Regions from separate parts of the Pseudoalteromonas sp. 2CM36K genome, predicted to be linked through region 1. Evidence: predicted binding sites of a transcription regulator. Region 1 holds the regulator's gene; the other holds the start of a gene.
The links. The regulator sigma-54, encoded in region 1, starts transcription at its own class of promoters, with help from an activator protein. The targets are predictions, from matches to a motif close to GTTGGCACGNNNNTNGNNT.
Positions count from the first base shown of each region.

Region 2: a site for sigma-54 is predicted at 5,466-5,484, ahead of MTN97_RS17195 (flagellar basal body rod protein FlgF). Genes of this name have one in related genera too.

Region 1 is NZ_JALNTK010000028.1:32,537-40,512, reverse strand. Features, by position in the region: gene MTN97_RS15875 (YgiQ family radical SAM protein) at 1-715, shown strand, start outside; gene mgtE (magnesium transporter) at 793-2,151, opposite strand; gene MTN97_RS15865 (HPr family phosphocarrier protein) at 2,258-2,530, opposite strand; gene rapZ (RNase adapter RapZ) at 2,549-3,391, opposite strand; gene ptsN (PTS IIA-like nitrogen regulatory protein PtsN) at 3,411-3,863, opposite strand; gene hpf (ribosome hibernation promoting factor) at 3,868-4,155, opposite strand; gene MTN97_RS15845 (RNA polymerase factor sigma-54) at 4,182-5,681, opposite strand; gene lptB (LPS export ABC transporter ATP-binding protein) at 6,015-6,740, opposite strand; gene lptA (lipopolysaccharide transport periplasmic protein LptA) at 6,737-7,276, opposite strand; gene lptC (LPS export ABC transporter periplasmic protein LptC) at 7,266-7,820, opposite strand; gene kdsC (3-deoxy-manno-octulosonate-8-phosphatase KdsC) at 7,817-7,976, opposite strand, start outside.
Region 2 is NZ_JALNTK010000035.1:13,834-21,809, reverse strand. Features, by position in the region: gene flgA (flagellar basal body P-ring formation chaperone FlgA) at 1-257, opposite strand, end outside; gene MTN97_RS17225 (chemotaxis protein) at 395-1,327, shown strand; gene MTN97_RS17220 (protein-glutamate O-methyltransferase CheR) at 1,348-2,178, shown strand; gene flgB (flagellar basal body rod protein FlgB) at 2,308-2,718, shown strand; gene flgC (flagellar basal body rod protein FlgC) at 2,721-3,152, shown strand; gene MTN97_RS17205 (flagellar hook assembly protein FlgD) at 3,166-3,843, shown strand; gene flgE (flagellar hook protein FlgE) at 3,902-5,287, shown strand; gene MTN97_RS17195 (flagellar basal body rod protein FlgF) at 5,520-6,263, shown strand; gene flgG (flagellar basal-body rod protein FlgG) at 6,285-7,073, shown strand; gene flgH (flagellar basal body L-ring protein FlgH) at 7,088-7,771, shown strand; gene MTN97_RS17180 (flagellar basal body P-ring protein FlgI) at 7,784-7,976, shown strand, end outside.

The DNA of each region.
Region 1 (7,976 bases):
AAAGATCTTAATTGCTTCAGGCGTGCGTTATGACCTTGCTGTACGTGATCCTCGTTACGTTAAAGAGCTAGTAACTCATCATGTTGGTGGATATTTAAAAATAGCACCTGAGCACACTGAAGATGGTCCATTATCTAAAATGATGAAGCCGGGTATGGGCGCCTATGATGAATTTAAAGCGTTATTTGATAAGTACTCAAAAGAAGCGGGTAAAAAGCAGTATTTAATTCCATACTTTATTTCTGCTCACCCAGGGACTAAAGACGAAGACATGGTTAATATGGCTTTGTGGCTGAAATCGAATGACTTTAAGCTTGATCAGGTACAAAATTTTTACCCATCACCGATGGCTAATGCGACCACTATTTATCATACTGAAATGAACTCGCTACGCAATATTAAAAATAATACTGAGCAAGTTGCGGTGCCAAAGGGCGCGCGTCAGCGTCGTTTGCATAAAGCAATTTTACGTTACCATGATCCTGCCGGTTGGCCGATGATCCGTGAAGCCCTTCGTAACATGGGCAAAGCTAAACTCATTGGTAAAGGACCTAACTGTTTAGTGCCAGAAGAAGGGCGAGATGAAAGGCAAGCCAAAGGCGGTAAAGGTAACAAGGGCGGTCGCCCTGCGCTTACTCGTCATACTGGCTTTAGCCAGTTTAAAAAAGCCAACACTAAACCTAAGGTAGGTGGTAATCGCCAGCGCGCTAAGTAGCCTTAACTTATGTAAAGTAACTATCGGCTTAAACAAAAACACCGCGTATTGATGCGGTGTTTTTGTTTATAAAAAGATTAAATCAATAACCAAGTCGCAGTACCTAAGAAGGCAAATATACCAACAATATCAGTTACTGTGGTTAGTACCACACTGCCTGCAAGTGCTGGATCTATTTTCATTTTTTTAAGCAATAGTGGGATACTAGCACCCGCAATACCTGCTGCAACTAAATTCATAAACATAGCAAACGCTAAAACACCACCGAGTTTGAAATCCCATTGCCAAAGCGCAACGACACCGGCAATTAGGATAGACCAAACCATACCGTTAATCGCGCCGATAGCGAGTTCTTTTAATAATAAAAAACGTTGGTTAGTTTGGTTGATATGGCCCACCGCGATACCGCGAATAACCAAAGTTAAGGTTTGGCTGCCTGCAACCCCACCCATTGACGGGACAATACCATTGAGCACAGCAAGAATTGGTAATATAGCTAAGGTGTTTTCAAAAAAGCTCGCCACAATTGCAGCCAGCAATGCAGTTAGTAAGTTTACACCCAGCCAAATTGAGCGCTTTTTAGAGCTTTTTAACACAGGTGCAAAGGTATCTTCTTCATCATCTAAACCCGCTAAACCCAGTAAACTGTGCTCAGCGTCTTCACGAATAACATCAACGATATCATCAATGGTGATCCGCCCAAGCAAGTGTGCGTTGTCATCAACAACCGGTGCCGATATCCAGTTATGACGCTCAAACAATTGTGCAACTTCGCTCTCATCCATTGAAATAGGAATAGACTCACAGTCTTCATCCATTAACTCATGAACAATTTTTTCAGGGGGATTAGTTAATAAAGTACTCAGCGATAGGGCGCCTAAAAAGCAGTTATTTTCATCAACCACATATAAGTCATCTGTACCCTCAGGTAATTCGCCGCGTAAGCGAATATAACGTAGTACCACATCTAGAGTCACATCGGGGCGAATAGTAACGGTATCTATATTCATCAATGCGCCAGCAGAGCGCTCTTGATACGATAAAGCCTGCGTTGCACGTTCTCTATCTTGAATATCCATAGCGCTAACAACATCTTTATAAACAGTGTCAGGTAGGCTACGTAGTACTTCCCCTAAATCATCATGGCCCATGTCTTCGGTTGCAGCAGCAATGTGCTCGGGTGCCATTTGCGCAATAATGCCCAAACGTACATCTTCAGACAGCTCTTCAAGCACATCACCTTGTACATCAGGATCAACCAGTTGCCAGAGCATACGACGAATTTTATGGGGAGATGATTCTAAAAGAAGTGCGGTATCACAAGGTGCCGTTTTTGCTAGCATGCGCCTAACTTGAACAAATTGACCACTATTTAGTGACTTAGTCACCTGTTTTAGTTGTTGTAGTGGAATATCTTGTTCTAAAGCTTCAGGCATTGGCGTCCTTAATTAAATTTTATTACACGATGATGGGGTATTGCTTTATCTTACTTTATATCAGTAAACTACCTCAACCACTATTAACCTTAGCTTATAAGCAGGATCATTCTTGCTCATTAAATCGTTGGTCAATGAGTTCACCTATTGCGCTAAGTGCAGGCTCAGCGTCGGGGCCTTCGCATACCACCTTAACTTCTTTGCCTTGGCTGCTTTCGAGTAACATAAGTGCCAGCACGCTATCGCCAGCGGCTTGTTTGTCATCTTGAAATAAAGTGATTGTGGCATCAAATTGCACAGAAAGCTGAGCTAATACTGTCGCCGCTCTAGCGTGTAATCCTAATTTGTTTTTTATTAAAAATGTATTTTCTAAGCGCATGACATGTTCTCGCAAGCTTTATTCTTGTTCTCGGTGGCGAATTTTTACATTAGGATGGCTCATTGCAAAGCTTTCGCCAATGGTTTGCGCTAAATAAACAGAGCGGTGTTGCCCACCGGTGCAGCCAATTGCAATAGTTAAGTAGCTGCGGTTATTTCGTTCTAAATGCGGCAGCCATGTTTGCACAAATGTTTGAATTTGCCATGTAAATTTTTGCACTATACTGTGACTTGCTAGGTAGTCTTTTACTGGTTGATCCAGCCCTGTAAGTAGCTTTAGTTCAGGCTCCCAATGCGGGTTTGGTAAAAAACGGGCATCGAATACGTAATCTGCTTCTTTAGGGAGGCCGTGTTTAAAACCAAATGATTCAAAGGTAATGATCAGTTGTTTATCTTTTTTTCCGAGTATTTTTTCACGAATAGATTCAGCAAGCTGATGCACACTTAAATCTGTGGTATCAATCATATAATCAGCACGATTAATCAATACATCAAGTAGTTGTTTTTCTTTTTTTATGGCTAAATCAAGCGGCAAAGAATCAATAGATAAAGGGTGAAGACGACGCGTTTCTGAAAAGCGTTTTATTAATGTTTGATCGTCACTGTCTAAATAAAATACCGTTGGTTTAGTAAAACCAGGTAAATATTCAATGATTTCATTAAACTGCTGTTGCTCTTTAGGTAGGTTACGTACATCAACACTCACAGCAATTTTATTATAACTGTCGGAAACACTGCGCACTAATGATGGTAATAAATTAAGAGGAATATTGTCTACACAATAATAACCTAAGTCTTCCACAACGCGTAACGCCACAGATTTACCTGACCCTGAGCGACCGCTTATAATTATTAATTCCATTTACCACCTTTCTTTATTACTACGATTGACTGACGATAACCTGATACAGTTCGCTATCCGATTTGGCGGCGCGTAACTGTTTACAAAATTCTTTATCATTGAGCTTTTCTGCTATCGTGGCTAAGGTTTTTAAATGCTGCTTATTGTCACCATCAGGTACAATTAAGGCAACAAAAATGTCGACCGGTCTGTTATCTATCGCATCAAAATTAATAGCCGTTTCGCTCACTAATATAAGTGCAAGAGGCTCTTGTACACCACTCATACGACCATGTGGAATTGCAATTCCTCGACCTATACCTGTACTTCCAAGCTTTTCTCTTGCAGTTAATGCGTTAAGAATATCTTGTTGTGTTAAATAGGGCAGTTTATTGTGAGCCAATTCACTGATAAATTCTAAAATTCTTTTTTTACTATTAAAAAGGACCGCAGCTTTACTGCAGTCCTGACAGATAAGTGAGCTTAGTTTCATAGTGTTAGTGTCGAGCAAGTTTCTCTTTGTGTTTAATTACTTGACGATCTAGCTTGTCAATGAGCGAGTCTATAGCGGCATACATATCTTGATGCTCAGTAGAAGCAAAAATCTCAGCGCCACTAACATGAACGGTTGCTTCAGCTTTTTGGTTTAGTTTTTCTACATCGAGAATAACGTGCACATTCGTTATGTGATCAGTGTGCCTCTGTAACTTCGAAAATTTGCTATTTACGTAGTCTCTAAGCGAGTCGGTAATATCTACATGACGACCAGTTAAATTCAGTTGCATAAACATTTTCCTCTTTGTTGTACGCCTTAAATCAAACTTTTACGTTGATTAGACGGGGGAATAGCTAGAGATTCGCGATATTTTGCTATAGTTCTCCTCGCTACTTTAATTCCTTGCTCTGCCAATATATCTGCAATTTTACTATCACTCAATGGTTTAGCTGAGTTTTCTGCAGCGATTAATTTTTTAATTAATGCTCGTATTGCTGTTGATGAGCATTCGCCACCATTTTCAGTACTTACATGGCTTGAAAAGAAATATTTAAGCTCAAAAATGCCACGTGGTGTGTGCATATATTTTTGCGTAGTAACACGTGAAATAGTCGACTCGTGCATTTCCACCATTTCAGCCACATCGTTAAGTACCATAGGCTTCATCGCCTCAGGACCATGTTCAAAAAAGGCCTGTTGTTGCTGCACAATACAGTTAGTTACTTTAAGCAGTGTGTCGTTTCTACTTTCTAAGCTTTTTATAAACCATTTAGCCTCTTGTAAGTGCGAGCGAATAAACTGGCTATCACCACTTGATTTAACCGTACGCGACATAGCTGCATATTGGCTATTTACTCTGATCTTAGGCATGCTATCTGGGTTTAGTTCAACCACCCAACGGCCTTTTACTTTTTTAACCGACACGTCAGGAATAACGTACTCAGACTCTTCTCTGACAATAGTGTCTGCCGGTTTTGGGCTGAGCGTATGAATCAACGTCATGATTTCTTTAAGCTCATCTTCTTTAAGCTTTGTTTTTTTCATCAACGTGCGATAGTCACGCGCAGCCAGTAAATCAATATGATCGGTTAAGATCATTTTTGTTTCGTTTAAAAAAGGTGTGTCTTTATCAAATTGATTTAGCTGAATACACAAGCACTCTTGTAAACTACGCGCGGCTATTCCCACTGGATCAAATAGTTGAATACGCTTTAGTACCGCTTCTATTTCGTCAAGTTCAACTTCATCTTCGGCGTCGTTTTCTTGGTTAAAGCTTTCTAATATTTCTTCACAGCTAAGGGTTAGAATCCCTGAGTCGTCCACAGCTTCTACAATTGCAATAGCTATCGCTTCATCGGTAGGGCTAAACGGCGTCAGTTGAAGTTGCCACATTAAATACTCATGCAGCGTTTCAGTCGAAGAGCCTTGATAAATAGATTCATCTTCTGGCATTGGGCCCGATGAAGAGGCAGGCGCAGCACTCATATATTCATCCCAAGTAACATCCATAGCCATATCATCGCTAATGGTGTCTTTGGTCATTGCTTCGCCGCTATCTTGCTCATACTCGCTAGGTTTATCGTCAGCTGAGGCACTTAGCGTTAAGTCATCGTTATCGGCTTTTTGTTCGTTTTTACCTGCTGTGTCTTCGCTGTAATCGTGTTCTTCAACTTCAAGCAAGGGGTTGCTATCGAGCGCTTCTTGAATTTCTTGCTGGAGATCCAATGTACTGAGTTGCAATAAGCGAATTGCTTGTTGCAACTGTGGAGTCATTGTAAGTTGCTGGCCCATGCGCAGCTGTAATGATTGCCTCATGTATCTCTAACAATCCTTTTAAATTACGGTCTGTTGACCTTTGCGATTAAAATTTGTTCAAACTAGGGGCGGTTTAATTGCGGCGCGAGGTTTGTAACCTAGTGGACTAAGTCAAAACCGAGCAACAAAGAGTAAATCGTCCCTAGGCAGAACCCGAAGGGCAGCGCCTGTTTGGCATTGATGCTGCGTTATCGCCTATTTATGGGGAATACCACACCACATAGGCTCTGCCTTGCCTAAATATCAAACAGACTGCTGCAAATTCAACCTTGATAGGTCAACAGACCTAAGTATGATTAATCTTAGCAGATGCTTAGTGGAATAACACACATATTAGAGCTTGAACTGCTCGCCCAAATAAACATCGCGTACTGTTTTATCGTTTAATACGTATTCAGGAGTGCCTGATGCAATTAACTCCCCATGAGAAACTATGTAGGCTTTTTCACAAACATCAAGTGTTTCGCGCACATTATGATCTGTAATAAGGACGCCAATGCCACGGTTTTTAAGATGCTCTATAATCTTTTTAATATCTAATACTGAGATAGGATCAACCCCCGCAAAGGGTTCGTCTAAAAGGATAAATTTAGGGTTTGCTGCAAGCGCGCGAGCAATTTCAACGCGGCGACGTTCACCACCTGATAAAGCCATACCTTGACTATCGCGGATATGCTGAATGCTAAATTCATCAAGTAAATTATTTAAAGTATCTTCGCGTTGTTGTTTATTTAATTCTTTACGTGTTTCTAAGATAGCCATTAAGTTTTGATAAACAGTCAGCTTTCTAAAAATAGACGACTCTTGCGGTAAATAACCAATCCCTAAACGCGCTCGGCTGTGCATCGGTAATAAAGTAATATCTTTATCATCAATTGATATTTTGCCTTTATCGCTAGGTACAAGGCCTACAATCATATAAAAGGTGGTGGTTTTACCTGCACCATTAGGGCCAAGTAACCCCACAATACTGCCAGCTTCAACCTCTAGGCCAACGTTTTTCACCACTTCACGACCTTTGTAGCTTTTAGCTAATAGCTCTGCTTTTAATGTGCTCATGGTTGGCCTTTATCATCTTCTTTTTTATTTTCAACAGGCACTAAAATAGTGTGTACACGGTCTGTTGAGTTTTCGTCTTTTTCTGCGCTAATTAACTGCTGCTCGATATCGTAAGTGATACTTTTAGCTGTTATTTTTTGACCTGCTTGAGCAATGCTTGCATCGCCGATTAAGGTTAAAAAACGCAGCGACACATCGTAACGCACTTCATTAGCACTGGCGCTCATTATGGTGCCATCAGCTTGTGTTTCTTCAAAATATGCAGGGCTGCCTGTGGCAATTAATAACTGTTTGTTATCGCCTAGGTCATCGCGTTTATGCACTTCTAAACGGTCAGCTGTGATACGGCGATTACCATGAATAATTTCAACATTTTTCTCAAAAATGCCTACGTTTTCTTTTAATTGGCCTTCTTGTTTATCTGCACTAATTGAAATTTGATTCGCAGCGGGGGCTTCAGCAGGTTCAGCGCCATTACTGTTAAAAGCAATTAATAGTGAGGGAACAATTAAAATTTTAAATAGGTTATTGGTCATAATATAGGGTTCGCGTATGGTTAATAAGTTTAATCACCTCGGTTTTTAAATCGGCCTCAAGGCCTTTACCTGTGATTTTTAAATTAGGTCCTGTAATAACGACAGGCTGCTGTGATTGCATGGTTAATAGTTTTATATCAACATTGATGGTCTGGGCGGTGATCGTATCGATCATGGCGTTATCTACTAAGTTTTGAGCGGTTACATTACCCTCTAACACCAGTTGACGGTCGTCGTAGAGGGTTGCTTCATCGGCGTTAATACGCCATGTTTGCTGCTCGTTGTATAAAGTGAATATAGGCTTTTCAAAAAAGGTAAAACCGAGTTGTTGATACAACTCCATTTTTACCGCAGTTACCTTATGGCTCACTTTACCTTGTTCATCATAAGCCGTTTGTTTTAGCTCAATAGCGGTATAATCAGGCTTAGCAATAACTTGTGTTTCTTCGCTTGCAGTAATATCAACCTTAGTAAAATAAGGGTACCAGAGCCAAACCATACAGCTTATGAATAAAACGCTCAGTATAATGCGCGCTACATTCATGAACTCGTTCCTTGGCTAGTTAGTGGCTTGCTATTTTCGAGCATAAGTAAGTCTGTCAGCTCTCTTACCGCACCAAAACCGCCGGGTAGTTGGGTTACATAATGTGATAAACGTTTAATAAGTGGATGAGCATCGTTTACGGCAACCGCAAAACCG
Region 2 (7,976 bases), on a different contig from region 1:
TTAAATGGGGGCTCACTTGGGGTTGCTAGCGCTAGTTCTGAGTTACAATGGCGATCAGGTATGCGGCTATCTAACGGTAATGCACTGAACTGTATTTTGTTATCATTTGTAGCTACTGCTTTTTGAGCAACATAAGAAACAGCCATTTCTTGTAGCGATTCTTTACTAAATACTTGAGCCTTTAGTGGTAAAGTGAAGCAGAGGCTAGCAAGAAAATAAAAAACACTGTATCTTCTGGTTTTTTTTAACAAACTCATAATGTTTCGACTATGCTTATGGTTGCAAACAGGGTATAAATATTTTGCGTCAGAATTTAGACGCCCCCGTTGTGTTATGACGCTTTATTAATTGAAAGCAATTATCGTTCCTTATATTTGTTTTCTTAGGAGATTAAATGGCCGGCATTTTAGACTCAGTAAACCAACGTACACAGTTGGTTGGGCAAAACCGCTTGGAGTTATTGTTATTTAAGCTTAATGGGCGTCAGCGCTTTGGCATTAATGTGTTCAAAGTAAGAGAAGTTCTTCAATGCCCTCCATTAACCAGCATGCCAAAATCTAATGCTTATATTCGTGGTGTAGCACACATTCGAGGCCAAACTATTTCAGTGATTGATTTATCGATGGCTGTAGGCGGGCGGCCCATTAAAAACATTGAAGACAGTTTTATTATTATTGCTGAATATAACCGCACAGTGCAGGGTTTTTTAGTTGGTGGTGTTGAGCGAATTGTTAATATGAACTGGGAAAAAATAATGCCACCGCCATCAGGAGCAGGGCGTTATTCTTATTTAACAGCCGTCACTGAAATTGAAAATGAGTTGGTAGAAATACTCGACGTAGAAAAAATCTTAAACGAAATTTGCCCAGTTAATACTACGGTAAGTGATGATGTTGCCTCGCAAGGCACTATACAAAAAGATTTAGGCGAGAGAATAGTATTTATTGCTGATGATTCGGCTGTTGCGCGAAATCAAGTAAAACGAGCATTGGAACCATTAGGTGTAACAACTGAGTTGGCTAAAAATGGTAAAGAAGCTTTAATAAGATTAAAAGAAATTGCAGAGCTCGATTGCGTAAATGATATTACAGAGCGAGTAGGGCTACTGATTTCTGATGTAGAAATGCCAGAAATGGATGGTTATACGCTGACTGCAGAAATCAAAGCTAATCCTAAGCTCGCGCCACTACATGTGATTTTACACACATCATTGAGTGGTGTTTTTAATCAAGCGATGATTGAAAAAGTAGGAGCAGATGATTTTATTGCAAAATTTAACCCAGACGAGCTTGCAACAGCCGTTAATAAATGGGTTCATCGTGATTAATAAACATAGGTGTTATTGATTTGACTAATAAAGATTTACAGCAAAATGAATACGATCAATTTCGCTTATTTTTAGAACAACAGTGCGGTATTGTTTTAGGTGAAAATAAGCAGTATTTAGTAAAGAGCCGTTTGGCACCATTAATGTCTCGATTTAATGTTGATTCGTTATCTGAACTGGTAAGTAAAACGCTAGGTGTACATGAGCGCCAGCTGCGCGCAGCCGTTGTTGATGCCATGACAACCAATGAGACATTGTGGTTTAGAGATCAGTATCCGTTTGAGTTACTTAAAACCAGATTATTCCCTGAGTTTAAAACGTTAAATAGGCCATTAAAAATATGGTCTGCGGCGAGCTCATCAGGACAAGAACCCTACTCAATAGCGATGTCGGTTGCTGAGTTTCAATCCAGCAGCCCTGGTGTTTTAAAAATGGGTGCACAAATAATTGGTACAGATATATCAAATACCATGCTTGATATATGTAAACATGCTGAATATGACGCATTGGCATTGTCTCGCGGACTCTCTGCACAGCGCCGTAAAAAGTTTTTTAAAGACAGCGGCAATGGCATGGCACAAGTGGTTGATTCATTGAAAAAGCAAGTGAGCTTTAGGCATTTAAATTTGCTCGATTCGTACGCCTTAATGGGTAAGTTCGATATTATATTTTGCCGTAATGTTTTAATTTACTTTTCACCTGAGGTGAAAGCCAAAATAATTGCAAAATTCTCTCAAGCACTTAACCCTAAGGGGTACTTATTTTTAGGTGCGTCGGAATCTATGTCTGGTTTAAGTACTGACTTTGATATGGTGCGTTGTAACCCTGGTATCATTTACCAAAAGAAATGACCTTCATTAATATATTATCCCTCCTCTAAACGACGCCCATTGCGTCGTTTTTTGTTTTTATTATCACTATTTTCACTGCTGGCTCATTTATTGCTTTATCGGTACTGAGTCAATTTTTTGGAGGTAGTTATGGCTATCAGTTTTGATAAAGCATTAGGCGTGCATCCGCATGCGATGTTGATCCGTTCGCAAAGAGCAGAAATGCTCGCTACTAATATCGCAAATGCTGATACGCCCGGCTATAAAGCAAAAGATATCGACTTTGCCTCAGCATTAAAAACGGCAAAGTCCAACCAACTAAGCGGCAATACCATGGTAAGAACCAATGAAAAACACATTGCCGGTGGTACCCGTAGTGTAGGTGGTAATGAATTATTTCGTACGCCAAATCAAACAGATACAGGTGATGGTAACTCTGTTGATATACAAGTGGAACGGAACTTGTATACACAGAATGCTATGGAGTATCAGGCCAGTGTCCAGTTTCTTAATGGTAAATTTAAAGGCCTGAAAAAAGCCCTCGGTAGTCAAGGAGCCTAATTATGAGTTTATATAATGTGTTTAATATTGCTGGTTCAGGTATGAGCGCGCAAAACGTGCGATTAAATACCACGGCAAGTAATATCTCTAACGCCAATACAATTAGCTCTTCGCAAAATGAGACGTACCGAGCGCGACAACCTGTATTTGCTGCGGAGCTTACAAAAGCGTCAGCGTCAGCAAGCAACCCACAGGGCTCTGCCGTTGGTGTAAAAGTGTTAGGAGTGGTTGAAAGTAATAAACCACTACAAATCGAATATAACCCAAATCACCCGAGTGCGGATGAAAATGGATATATTTACAAACCCAACGTGAATGTTGTTGAGGAGATGGCAAATATGATTTCTGCTTCTCGCTCTTATCAGACAAATGTTCAAGTTGCTGATGCAGCTAAGCAAATGTTAAGTAAAACACTGCTGTTAGGTCAGCGGTAACTGAGGGTAGCTCATGAGTAACGATATTAGTACTTCTTCATCCTATATGGACTCTTTACGTTGGCAAGATAAGCAAGTGCCAAAAAAAGAAGAGAGTGATGCGTTAACCCAAGAAGATTTCTTTTCGTTGTTAACACAGCAGTTGTCATATCAAGATCCCAGCAAACCAGCTGATAACGATCAGATGATTGCACAAATGACAAACTTTACTATGGCTGAAGGGATCTCAAATTTAAACTCTAACTTTGAGTCTTTAGCTGCGTCGATGACATCAAATTCAGCATTGCAAGCATCAACATTGGTTGGTAAGCAAGCGCTGCTGGAGTCTGACACACTTGAGCTTAATGAGTCGGGTGAGGTAAAGGGAGCGATTGTTGCTGAAAAGCCGGTAGACAATTTAACGCTTCGTATTGAAGATGCATCAGGGCAATTAGTTAAAACTATTGATTTAGGCACGCAGCCTGCAGGTGCGGTTCGCTTTGCATGGGATGGTAAAAACGAAGCGGGTGAACGACTTCCTGCTGGTGAATACAAGGTTAAAGCTGAAGGCAGTACGGATGGCGAATTCTCTAGCTTACCAATTGCCTCATTCAAAAATATTGAGAGTGTTAATATTAATGGCTCAAGCGGCATTATTATTAACACAAAAGAAGGTGCGGTTAGGCTGACTGATGTCGCAGAAATCGCGTAATAGATTTTATGTATTTTTTTAGCCAATAGGCTAAATATTTTTAGGTTAGAGGTTAATTATGAGCTTCAATATTGCATTAACAGGCCTTGCTGCCGCACAAAAAGATTTAGATGTTACCGCCAATAATATTGCCAACGTAAATACCACGGGCTTTAAAGAGTCTCGCGCCGAGTTTGCTGATGTATACGCATCATCAGTATTTAGCGCCGGTAAAACAAAAAATGGTGATGGTGTACAAACCACTATGGTTGCCCAGCAGTTTCATCAAGGGTCGCTGCAGTTTACTAATAATTCACTGGATTTAGCGATCACAGGTGAGGGGTATTTTGCTACCAGTCAAGACTTAGGCGCACAAGACTTTACCTACACGCGTGCGGGTGCATTTAAGCTTAACAAAGATAACTTTGTTGTAGATGCAAATGGCAGCTTTTTACAAGGCTTTCCGGTTGACCCTTCAACAGGCGATACTACATCAGTGAGTTTAAGCACTTCATCGGCTTTACAAATACCAGATTCGTCAGGATCGCCACGTGCTACTTCAAGCGTGTATAGCTCGTTTAACTTAGATTCACGATCAATTGCACCTACAATTGCGTTTAACCCTACCGAAAGTGCAACTTATAATTCATCAACCTCAACAACCGTGTATGACTCACTCGGTGAGCCACATGTATTGCAGCTGTTTTTTGTAAAAAAAGAAGCCGAAGAATCTACGGATCCTGATGAAGACGCTAATAAGTGGGAAGTTCATGCAACACTAGACGGTAAATCATTTGGTAAAGATGGTGTTAAACAAGATGGTTCTGAAGACTTCCCCTATACAGCTCTTAGTACACTTCAGTTTAGTGCTAATGGCTTACCATTGAAAACAGATGGTGAAGATAACCTAAGTAATACGTTTAATCCTATAGAAATAGAGTCTGGGGATGATGTTGCTGGTGGCCTTTCGAATTTATTAGATAATGGCGCTACTTTCCCATCCGACATAGCTATAAATTGGCGCGATCAGACAGGTACAGCTAATAAAGTACCTACTCAATACGCAAGTCGCTTTGAAGTAAAAGCACTTGAGCAAGACGGTGCAACGGTTGGTCGTTTAGCGGGTATTGATATTGGCGCCGACGGTAAAGTTGTGGCTTCGTACAGTAATGGCGACTCAACATTTTTAGGCCAAGTGGCTATGGTGCGTTTTTCAAACTCGCAAGGTTTACAACAAGTGGGCAACACAGGTTGGAAAGCGAGTATAGCGTCAGGCGAGCCTATTGCCGGTGAACCAGGCTCTGGCACCTTAGGTAATATCAACTCATCAGCGCTTGAGCAGTCAAACGTAAACTTAACTAACGAACTAGTTGATTTGATTAGTGCGCAGCGTAATTTCCAAGCAAACTCGCGAGCGCTGGAAGTTAACTCAACAATTCAGCAAAGTATTCTACAAATTAGATAAAGCACAATTTATTAATTTGAATATTCAAGGCTGCTTAATTGCAGCCTTTTTTGTTTATAAGATCAGGTTTGAGGCGTCAGGTATCAACCTAGAACCTAGAACCTCATCCCTATAATTTCTGCAGCTACCGGCGGTATACCACATTGCTTGGCGGTGCAGTTTTACTGCTGTATTTAATGGTGGCACTTATATTGCATCTACTCATACATAGATTTCTTAATGAGTCGATGTTATGGATAAAATGGTCTACATAGCCGCATCTGGCGCTAAACAAAGCATGCAAGGGCTTGCTCTTAAAGCCAATAATTTGGCAAATGCGAATACCACTGGGTTTAAATCTGATTTTGCGCAAGCACGATCAATGCAGGCTTTCGGTGAAGGTTTGCCGACTCGTGTTTTTGCTATGCAGGAGCGCCCAGGATCAAACATGGCATCGGGCGGTGTTGTTGAAACAGGTCGCAGCCTTGATATTGCTATGAGTGATAACGCATGGCTGAGTGTTCAGGATGCCTCTGGTAATGAAGCCTATACAAAAGTGGGTTCGTTAAATATAACGGCTGAAGGTATGTTAACTACCAGCGACGGTCGTCAAGTTATTGGCGAAGGTGGGCCAGTCATATTACCTGTACCGATTGAAAAAATTGAATTTAACAAAGATGGCACTATTCAAGTTCGCCCTCAAGGTGCACCGGCTAACTTTTTAGAAGAAGTTGATCGGCTAAAAGTAGTTGATGCAAACAACGCTACACTCGAGAAGGGTAACGATGGCTTATTTAGAGCTAAACCAGGCCAAATAGTTGAAACATCAGCCAATGTACAAGTATTAGGTGGCACATTAGAAAAATCGAATGTAAATCCTGTGCATGAAATGGTCGATATGATCAGTCACCAACGCCAATTTGAATTACAAGTAAAACTGATGAAAACAGCTGAAGAGATTGACGAACGTCAAGAACAGCTGATGCGCATCGTTTAACTTTAACGTGAGGATATTATTATGAATCCAGCATTATGGATAAGTAAAACAGGGCTTGACGCTCAACAAACAGATATATCGGTTATATCAAATAACTTAGCGAATGCCAGTACAGTGGGTTACAAAAAAAGCCGCGCTATTTTTGAAGACTTACTCTACCAAAATATTAATCAACCAGGCGGTCGCTCATCGCAAGACACCGAAATGCCGTCAGGCTTAATGTTGGGCGCGGGTACGAAAGTGGTCGCTAATCAGAAAAACTTTTCCCAAGGTAACATGCTCACCACTGAAAATTCATTAGATTGGATGATTTCAGGTCCTGGCTTTTTTGAAGTATTGCAACCAGATGGCAATATTGCTTATTCGCGTAACGGCCAGTTTACTACCGACGGCGACGGGCGCGTTGTAACCTCGGGCGCTGGTTATGTTGTTCAGCCTGAAATGAATGTACCTGACGATGCACAGTCGATCACCGTATCTCAAGACGGTGAAGTGTCAGTTCGCGTTAAAGGTCAGGCCGAAAACGTGGTTATTGGTCAGATCACGATTAGTGATTTTATTAACCCGTCGGGCCTTGAGCCTATAGGGCAAAACCTTTATACCGAAACAGCGGTAAGTGGTGCGCCTGTTCAAGGTAATCCGGGGGTTGAGGGCCTAGGTACAATTATTCAAGGTTCACTTGAAACATCAAATGTAAATGTGACCGAAGAGTTGGTTAATTTGATTGAAACTCAGCGAGTTTACGAAATGAACTCAAAGGTAATTTCAGCGGTTGATGAAATGATGAGCTACATCAATCAACAATTATAGTTTTGGGGGATTGTATGCGTAATATTATGTTATTTGCAGTAGGGACTTTACTGTTAAGCGGTTGTGTATCTACACAAAATAATGAAGTAGTGCAGGACGATCCCTACTATGCACCTATGTATCCTGAGCCTAATATGGAGCCAGTGGTAGCAACGGGCTCTTTATTCAGTACTCAGTTATCGAATGACTTATATGCCGATAAAAAAGCACTTAGAACAGGCGATATCATTACGGTTAAATTGCAAGAGTCAACCCAAGCCACAAAAGCGGCTAAAACAGAAACAGATAAACAAACAGATGCTAGCCTCGATCCTGTTATTGGTTTAGGTGGTTTACCGGTTAATATTGGTGGCGATAGTATTCAATTTGGGGTTGGTAGTGATGCGTCGTTTAAAGGTGACTCAAAATCAAATCAATCAAACAGCCTAGTTGGTGATATTTCGGTTAACGTGATGCGAGTATTACCAAATGGTAATTTAGTGATTCGTGGTGAAAAATGGCTAACGCTAAATACCGGTGAAGAATTTATTCGCTTAGAGGGGTTAGTGCGTCCACAAGATGTTAATGCTGATAATACCGTTGAGTCTAATCGTATTGCGAATGCGCGTATTCAGTATTCAGGTAAGGGTCAAACTCAAGAGGCACAAAGCCCGGGTTGGTTAACGCGTTTCTTTAGTAGCTCATTGTTTCCCTTTTAGAGGACATTCAACATGAATGGTTTTAAAGTTTTTTGTTTTATGGTGCTACTAGGCTGGCAATTTACTGCCAGTGCTGAGCGAATTAAAGATGTGTCTATGGTCGAAGGGGTGCGCTCAAACCAATTAGTGGGCTATGGATTGGTTGTTGGTTTACCAGGTACCGGAGAGCAAAGCCGTTTTACCGAGCAAAGTTTTAAAGGCATGC